DNA from 2 places in the Rhodococcus sp. 320_ES genome. Region 2 is predicted to be linked to the other one. Evidence: riboswitches for the same ligand, from Rfam matches in the RefSeq annotation. Region 2 holds a riboswitch; the other holds the start of a gene.
What was found. Region 2 has a riboswitch for cyclic di-AMP ahead of AC59JP_RS07815 (transglycosylase family protein). Riboswitches for the same ligand answer to the same signal wherever they lie in the genome.
Positions count from the first base shown of each region.

Region 1: another riboswitch for cyclic di-AMP. It lies ahead of AC59JP_RS02860 (C40 family peptidase); the one in region 2 lies ahead of AC59JP_RS07815 (transglycosylase family protein).

Region 1 covers NZ_JCAWAG010000001.1:549,007-553,605, reverse strand. Annotated here, with positions in the region: gene AC59JP_RS02870 (hypothetical protein) at 1-245, opposite strand, end outside; gene AC59JP_RS02865 (C40 family peptidase) at 413-1,456, opposite strand; gene AC59JP_RS02860 (C40 family peptidase) at 1,596-2,147, opposite strand; cyclic di-AMP (ydaO/yuaA leader) riboswitch at 2,191-2,358, opposite strand; gene AC59JP_RS02855 (hypothetical protein) at 2,473-2,754, opposite strand; gene AC59JP_RS02850 (DEDD exonuclease domain-containing protein) at 2,880-4,592, shown strand.
Region 2 covers NZ_JCAWAG010000002.1:232,487-237,085, forward strand. Annotated here, with positions in the region: gene AC59JP_RS07800 (cold-shock protein) at 1-63, opposite strand, end outside; gene AC59JP_RS07805 (hypothetical protein) at 248-463, shown strand; gene AC59JP_RS07810 (glycosyltransferase 87 family protein) at 569-1,984, shown strand; cyclic di-AMP (ydaO/yuaA leader) riboswitch at 2,057-2,243, shown strand; gene AC59JP_RS07815 (transglycosylase family protein) at 2,252-2,869, shown strand; gene AC59JP_RS07820 (hypothetical protein) at 2,938-3,129, opposite strand; gene AC59JP_RS07825 (helicase-associated domain-containing protein) at 3,190-4,599, shown strand, end outside.

The DNA.
Region 1 (4,599 bases), on a different contig from region 2:
AGCACAACCGGGGGCGCCCACACGTCGACGGCCCCCGTGATGGCGTCGGCCGTCGCCGGAGGCACAGGTGTTTCGGGCGTGTTCGGATCGACTTCGTAGCCGAAATCGGCGAGCGGAACCCCGGTCAGGTTCTGTGCCCGCCGAATTTCGGCGTCGACGAACGCCGGGTCGGCAGACGGATCGAAGAGGGAACGCAGCGTGTCGACGTCATCGGACCGGACGGCCGTCCCCCATGCTGCGAGCAACCGGTTCAGGCCGTCGGTGCGCTGCTGGTCGTACGACGGCGCGGACGAAGCAGAAGGCGCAGTGTCGGACGAAGCAGTGTCTGACGAAGCAGTGGTGGCAGGCCCGGATCCGCACGCAGCCAGAAGTGTCGCTCCGACGACGACCAGCAGGACCGAACGCCACCGGCTCAGTAGCGTCGCGCTCCGTAGAACGGCCAGCGTGCCATTGATTCGACCTTCACCGGAACGCCGAAGGTGGACGCGTGAATGACGTTTCCGTTACCGACGTACATGCCCACGTGTGTTGCGCCGGGATAGAAGATCACCAGGTCACCCGGCTGAAGATCCTGCCGGTCCACCGGCGTTCCGCCCGCGGCCTGGGCCTGACTCGATCGGGGCAAGGTGACGCCGACCTGCTTGTACGACCACACCATGAGCCCGGAGCAGTCGTACCCGTCGGGCCCCGTTGCGCCCCACACGTACGGCTTGCCGATCTGGGTGAACGCGGCCTGCAGCGCCCCCATTCGCGACCCCGGAGTGAGTGTGGCCAGAATCGTCGCGGGGTCGAACCCCGGCGGGTACGGGGTTCCGGCGAGCGCCGCCTTGTCCTCACCGCTGAGTGCACCGAACGCAGCCATGACATCGGCGATCTGGGTCTGTAGTTGACTCTGCTTGTTCTGCAGGTCGTCGCTGACCGCTCGCGCCTGCTCGGCGGCCACACGCGCCGCGTCTGCCGACTGCTGCGACGCGTCCTTCGCGGTCTGCGCCGCCGCGGTCGCCGACATGAACGTGTCGACCTTGTCCCGCGTTTCGGCGGAGATGACGTCCAGCGCCGACATCTGATCGAGCATCTGCTGAGGTGAGTCGCTGACCATCAATGCGAACAGGCGATTGGTGCGGGCGCCCTGGTAGTTGGCCTGCGCGATCTTGTCGATCGTGGGCTGGACGGCAGCGATCTGCACCTGTGCGGCGTCGAGGGCGGCTTGGTTCTCCGCGAGCACCGCATTCGCGCGATCTCGGTCGGCCGTCTTGGCGTCGAGGTCGATCTGCGCGTTGTGCATTGCCTCGGTGGTCTCTTCGGACTGCCGAGAGAGCTCCGACAGCCGAGTCGAGGGGTCTCCGGGCGCCGGATCCGCGCCGGCGACGGTGGCAGGACCCACGAGGAGTCCGACGGCGACCACGGCCGTCACCATCAGACGGCGCACTGAGCGCTGGCGATCCGAGAACGACACGGTGGATGGAACTCCTGTTCGGACGAGCGTGGCTGGTGGTTCATCAGAGTACTACCGAGTAGTTCCCCGTTACGAGGAATGGAGCCAAACCAAAAGATTGGTTTGACTCCATCCATCGAACTCTGGGTCGGTCGAGCGATCAGGCGAAACGAGTTGCCCCGTCGACCGGCATCGAAGCGAGCGGAGCGATCTTGACCGGAACACCGGACGTGGACGCGTGCACGACGTTGCCGTTGCCGATGTAGATACCGGAGTGCGAGCCGCCGTAGAACGACACCACGTCGCCCGGCTGCAGGTTCGCCGTGGAGACGGGAACACCGGCCGACGCCTGCTCGTAGCTGGTACGGGGGATCTGCAGTCCGGCCTGCTTGTACGCCCACTGGACGAGGCCCGAGCAGTCGAACGCGTTGGGGCCGGCTGCGCCGTAGACGTAGGGTGCGCCGATCTTGCTCTCGGCTGCGTCGACCGCCTGCTGCGCGGCCGACGTGGCCGGAGCGGGAACGGCGGGAAGCTGAGGTGCGGCCGGAATCTGCGGCAGCGGCGGGAGTGCCTGCAGGATCTGGTCGGGAACGTCGAAGGTGCCGACACCGGGGATGGTGACCGGGGCTGCGAACGCGGGGGCCGCGGGGATCGCGATTGCGCCGGTGGTGAGGGCTCCGGCTACGAGGACGCTGCGGACCGGCCGCGACATGCTCGACGGTTTGCGGTGTTTCGCCACGAGAGAGAAGTACTCCATTTCTTCCATTCGTCCGCCGACCGAGTTAGCTGACGGGTTCGGGCTGGGAAGATCAGCCCTACCCACCGATGCCGGGTTGCGGCTCGGCGGGATTCACCCCAAGTAGAACGGTGGGTTCCCGGTACGACCACCCGAATGGTGGTGGCCGATTAGGCGGTGACGCTGCGATGCGATCCCGGATGGAGCAGCATGACTTCGCAATGTCTCGGAAAGATTACGAAATGGCATCCCTCCTGTCGAGTCCTGTCTGACAACGTGTCGCGGAACGGTCACGATTCGGTCACCCCGCGGCGTGCGCACCCCCGTCCGAACGTGGTTGGCCGGGCTGAGCCGGAGGCGTCGGAAGCGCCGACGTGACCAACCTGAGACGGGGTACCAGACCACTGTCCGCAAGCACGGCCATGGCGTCTCGTTCCTCCTGCTCGAGGTTGATTCGGAGGTCGTCGTGACCGACCGAATCCAGCCCTCGCTCGGGCATGCCGGGCTCCCCCAGAAGCACCGTCACAACGCAGTCCCGGCACGCGTCACCGCGCACCAGACATTCGCCACAATCCACGATCATGTGATCCTCGTCTCACTCGGGAATTCGTCCGGATCCGTACCCGAACGACCGCAACGTAACGGGCACCTCCGACACGTTCGGTCGAGCGGACACGTTGTCGGTGCCCCCACCTACCGTCACGTCTCGTGATCGCTCGACCCGCGTCCTCCGGACAACAGCTCGCGTTCGACGAGCTCGATCAGTCGTTGCGCGACACCACGTTCGTGGTGGTCGACCTCGAGACCACCGGAGGTCGCCCGGACGAGGACGCGATCACCGAGATCGGCGCAGTGAAGATCCGCGGCGGTGAGGTCATCGGCGAGATGGCCACCCTCGTCGACCCCGGCCGCAGCGTTCCTCCGTACATCGTCGAACTCACCGGAATCTCCACGGCCATGCTGGTGGGTGCGCCGCGTATCGAACGGGTTCTGCCGAGCTTCATCGAGTTCGCGCGCGGATCGATCCTCGTCGCGCACAACGCGCGGTTCGACGTCGGCTTTCTCAAGACGGCTGCCGCCAGAATGGACGTGGCGTGGCCGCCGTTCCAGGTGCTGTGCACGGTCAAGCTCGCCAGACGCGTGCTGACCCGAGACGAGGCACCGTCGGTCAAGCTCTCCTCGCTCGCGCTGCTCTTCGGCGTGCAGACCCGTCCCATTCACCGCGCCCTCGACGACGCACGGGCCACCGTCGAGGTGCTGCACAACCTGATCGAACGGGTGGGAAACCAAGGGGTGCACAGCTATCCGGAGCTGGTGGACTACCTCCCCGCCGTACCCGCCGCCCACCGAGCGAAACGGCACCTCGCGCACGGACTGCCGCACGCGCCCGGGGTGTACCTGTTCCGCGGGCCCTCCGACGAGGTTCTCTACGTCGGCACCTCGTCCAACCTGCACCGGCGGGTACGCAACTACTTCACCGGGTCCGAGACGCGTGGACGCATGAAGGAGATGGTTGCCCTCGCCACCCGCGTCGACCACGTGGAGTGCGCGCACGCCATCGAGGCAGGCGTTCGAGAACTGCGACTCCTCGTCGCGCACGCCCCGCCGTACAACCGTCGGTCCAAATTTCCCAAGCGCGGGTGGTGGATCGCGCTCACCGCCGAGGCCTTCCCGCGGTTGTCGGTGGTGCGCACGCCGACCGCACAGTGCCTCGGACCGTTCTCCGGCCGTACGGCGGCGGTCGAGGTGGCTGCGCTCGTGGCCGAAACCTGCCGCATCCGAACCTGCACGCGTCGCATCCCGGCTTCCAGGCAGCACGGGTGTGCGGTGGAATCGGTGGGAGGGTGCGCCGCGGCGGGAGACGGCCCACAGGACGCGGAGGCCTACGCCCCGGTCGCGCAGACGTTCCGAGACCTCGCCGCGGGAGTCGACTCGTCCGTCGTCGACGTCCTGCTCCGGCGAATCGACGATCTCGCCGCAGCCGAACTGTTCGAGACCGCCGCTCGCCTGCGCGATCGAACCGAAGCGCTCGTCACGGCACTGCGCCGAATGCAGCGGCTGAGCTCCCTCGCGCGGCTCGAACAGATCGTCGCTGCCCGGCCCGCCCAGACCGGGGGGTGGGAATTCGTGGTCGTCCGATTCGGCCGCCTGGCCTCGGCCGGCGTGGCCCGACGTGGTGTGCCCCCGATGCCCGTCGTCGCTGCGCTCGTAGCGGCCGCGGAAACCGTGACGCCGGACGACACCCCACTGCGCGGCGGATCACCCGAGGAGATTGCGCTGATGGCACGGTGGCTCGACACAGACGGTGTGCGCGTCGTGAGCGCCACCGAGGGGTACTGCGAGCCCGCCGGCGGCGTCGGCCGATACGCGCAGTGGTGTGTCGCCGTCCGAGACATCTCCCGCCGCGAGCGTGGCAACTAGAGTGAGG
Region 2 (4,599 bases):
GTCCTGCGACAGGAAGCCGAAGCCCTTGTCGACGTCGTACCACTTCACCTTGCCGGTCGGCACCGTAGATCACCCGTTCACTCTGCTCGAAACGCACTTGGTCCAAAAGAAATTCGCGCCGCCTGCTGGTCGGTCACCGAATGCGACGGTGCACTGCCGAGCGGGGCGCGAAGTTCGTTTCATCCTACTCGCGCACGGCCCGGCTCGGCACCGGGGTTTTCCGCGGCGGGGTTTACGGTGGGTAGCTGTGAGCGAGACTCGGAAGAAGACACCCGTGCTGCTGGCCCTCGCGTCGGTGTGCTTCGCGATCGGCGTGGTGGCCATCGTCGCCATGTTCGCCGTTCTGCTGACCGGCGGGGCCCCGGGTTTGTGGCTCTACCTGACGGCCATGGTCTTTCTGCCGCTCGGTTTCGTCTTGATGCTCGCGTTCGCTCTTCGGTCCGGTCGACGCGCTCGGCATTAGCCGATTGATGGCGTGTCACAACCGAAAGCGGCTTTCGCCGGTGCGTCGATGGTAAACGTACCAATCGTGCTCTAAAGTCTCGAGCGTGGCGAAGGACTCGTGCTCATGACTGCGGGTGCGCCGGACCGCTCGTTCCGCGCGCATCGCGTCGTCGTCGCCCTCTCGGTTGTCGCCGCCGTCGTCGCTCTGATCGCGCACGACCGCCTCATTCCGCTCGACACTCCCCTGTTCGGCCTGTTCCAGAACGCGGTCGACGCCGGGGTCTATCGAGCCGGGGGCACGACCGTGCTGCACGGCACCCCGCTCTACGACGGCAACCTGATCGACGACCTCCCCTTCACCTATCCACCCTTTGCGGCGCTGATCTTCGCTCCGCTCGGGTTGATGTCGATGGTCACCACGAAACTGCTGTTCTGGGTCGGCAACCTGGTGCTCGTGTACATCGCGGTCCGCCTGTGCTGGCGACATCTCGGATACGCGAACGACGCGTGGCTCACGGTCGTCAGCGCGTCGCTCGCGGTGGTGTTCACCTGGCTCGAGCCCGTGCGGATGACCATCTGGTTCGGTCAGATCAACCTGCTGCTCATGGTGGCGGTGCTGTGGGATCTGACCCGCCCCGAAGGCAGCCGGCTACGCGGTGTCGCCACCGGTCTGGCCGCCGGCACGAAGCTGACTCCCGGTCTGTTCGTCGTCTACCTCGCCGCGACCCGGCAATGGCGTGCGGCGGTCACGGCGGCACTGGCGTCCCTCATGACCGTCGTGGCCGGTTTCGTCGTCATCCCCGGCGACGCGGCGCGGTACTGGTTCACGGCCGTGTCGGAATCGACCCGGATCGGCGCACCGTCGAGCGGGGCGAATCAATCCATCCGCGGGGCGCTGCCGAGATGGATGGAAACCGTCGACCCGCCCGTCCTGCTGTGGGCGGCGTGCGTCCTCGTGGTCGGCGCGACCGGCATCGCCGTGGCGGTCGTGGCTCATCGTCGCGGTCACGTACTTCTCGGACTCACGATCACCGGGCTGACAGCGCCGATGGTGTCGCCGTTCTCGTGGGGTCATCACTGGGTGTGGTTCGTGCCCCTGATCGTGATGACCATGGATCTCGCGATCCGTCGGTTGCCGGCGTTCTGGGTTCTTCCCGTCGCACTGAGCGCCCCGCTCGCGTGCTGGTACCACACCTATCCCGACGGAGTCCGCGCGATCGGGACGTTCATGCTCCCGCCGCCGTCGTTCGTCGTCGGAGTCGTGATTCAGAGCGCCTACCCGCTGACCTATCTCGCGGTGCTGATCGGTGCCGCCATCGCGTTGCGCTCGACCGGAGCCGTCGGGCCCTCGACATCGACACCATTTCGTGATGTGACTTCCGTCACATCACGGGTAGGTAACGGAACGACCCCCGACCCGGTCACAGCACCCGCCGAACCGTCTAGCAGGGAGAAGTCTCGGCGCGATGTCGAGCGACGAAACTCCCACCACGACACCCATAGTTATCGAATAGTGACATCCTCCCCGGAACACACGTAGATTCTCCCTCGGCCGGAAAGTTCGGCCGCCGTCCTTACCCGCCGCGCCAAACCTCGTCCCGCGGGCCAAGGGCTTCCGACTAAGCAGAATCAGGGACGAGGGCGGGGGACCCACCACGTCTCCCTAGTGCAACCGGGCAGCAGATTCGTCTGCAGTCCTCGGGGTGAAGCCGAACCGTCCCAGCCAGGGGCGCGAACGCCGGGCTACCTCTCAGCCCGAACCCGACAGCTGACCTCGCAGGCGCGTGTGGAGAGGATTTCTACCCTTATGAGCGGACGTCATCGCAAACCCAGCACCACGGGCAAGACCGTCGCGAAGGTCGCCGTCACCGGCGCCATCATGACCACCGCGGGTCTCGCCTTCTCCGGAACCGCCAACGCCGCACCCGACTCCGACTGGGACAAGCTGGCGCAGTGCGAAGCCGGCGGCAACTGGGGCATCAACACCGGCAACGGATTCCAGGGCGGACTGCAGTTCTCCCCGAGCACGTGGACCTCGCACGGCGGTGGCGAATACGCCGCGACCGCCAACCAGGCCTCGCGCGAAGAGCAGATCACCGTTGCCGAGCGCGTGCTCGGCAGCCAGGGATGGGGCGCATGGCCCTCCTGCTCCGCCAAGCTCGGACTGAGCAGCGCGCCGACCGAGCGCGACACCCCGGCGACACCGTCCGTCCCCGCCGCACCGGCACTGCCCGACCTGACCTCGCTGGGTCAGAACGCGCAGGACTCCAACCAGGCGGCCATCCAGGGAATCACCGACGCGGTCAAGGCCGTGACCAGCGATCCCAACGTCGTGAACTTCGTCCAGTCCGTGACGCAGAACCTTCAGCTCGACCCGCAGGTCGTCAGCTTCTACGAAGCCAACAAGAACCTGCTCCCCCGCTAGATCCGGGCATCGAGAAAAGCCCCCACCCGTCGACCGGGTGGGGGCTTTTTCTGCTCGCTACACGGCGGTCAGCGGTTGATGACCGTCTCGGGGTGCGCGTACGGAAGAGAATCCACGGGCAACGGAAACTCCGTGTCCTCGCCGAACGGAGAGAGCCCACCCGCGCGTGACGACGCCAGTTCTGTCACCGGATGGTCCTCGTCGTCGGTGCCCTTCGGCCAGCCCGGATCGACATATCGCTGTTTCGGTTTGTTAGCCACAGCTCATTTTGACATCCGCGCCGGGGCATCTGCCACCCCAGGTATCTACTCTGATGATCGATGACCGACACCGAGAGCCCGAAAGCGGGTTCGACACCACCCGGCAGCGTGGGAACGCTCACCGACTGGATGTCCTCCCGCACCGACGAGCAGCTCACCGAGATGCTTCGTCTGCGACCCGACCTCACCGTCCCGCCCCCCGCGACACTCGACGTGCTTGCCGGCCGCTCTTCGCAGCGCGCGTCGGTACTGCGCGCCGCGGAGGACCTGGACACCCTCGCGCTCACGGTTCTCGAATTCCTCGCCCTCGAACGCGCCGACGACAACCCCGTGCCGCGCAGCAGGCTCGACACCCTCGTCGGCAAACGCGCCACCAAGAAATCCGTCACGGCTGCGCTCGACGTGTTGCGAAGCCGGGCTCTCGTACGCGGCACCACGGACCTGACCATGGTCCCGTCGGCGCGCGACGCCGTGCCGTGGCGAGTGGGGCGAATCCTCGATGCGAAACCCGATCTGACCGCGGAGGCCGTCGACGCGGCGCTGGCGTCGGTCGAACCGCGCGAGCGCGAACTGCTGACCACGTTGGCGAAATCGTCGTCCATCGGGCGTACGAAGGACGCGGCGCCGGGAACGCCCCCCGACCGTCCCGTGCAGCGTCTGCTGGCGGCGGGCCTGCTCACCTGGCTCGACGAGAACACGGTCGAGCTCCCCCCGCAGGTCTCCCAGGCACTGCGCGGCGAGCCGGTCTCGGATCCGTCGTCGCTGGTGCCGCCGACCGTCACCGCGGTATCGCATCCGATGGCCGACATCGACGCGGCCGCAGCGGGTGAAGCTCTGGACCTACTCCGTCAGTGCGCCGGCGTCATCGACGCTCTGAGCTCCGCGCCGGCACCTACACTCAAAGCGGGCGGTCTCGGCGTACGTGAACTGCGGCGCATCGCGAAGTCCGCCGAGATCGACGAGAGTCGAGCGGCGCTCGTGGTCGAACTCCTTGCCGCAGCCGGCCTCATCGCGTCGGGCATACCCGATCCGCCCCCGCCCGGCGACAGCGGCGACGACATGTGGGCACCCACCCCCGCCGTCGAGGCCTGGACCGCCGCCTCGCCCGCGAAACGATGGAACGCGCTGGCCACCGGGTGGCTCGACACCGCACGACTACCGTGGCTCATCGGCATGCGCGACGCGAACGACAAGCCCGTGGCGGCGCTGTCCGACGAGGCCCGGTCGACGGCGGCACCGCGCGATCGCCGCGTGGTGCTGGGCGTGCTGGCCGACCTCCCTGCAGGCGACTCCATCGACGACGCGGATCTGGTCCGAACCGCGACCTGGCGGCGACCTCGCATCGCCCCACGTCTCGGCCTGACTCCCGTCACGAAGTTCGTTGCCGAGGCCACGACGCTCGGCATCGTGGCGCGCGGCGCACTCTCCACCCCCGGCCGCGCGCTGCTGCGCGGCGCCGACGCCGCCGCC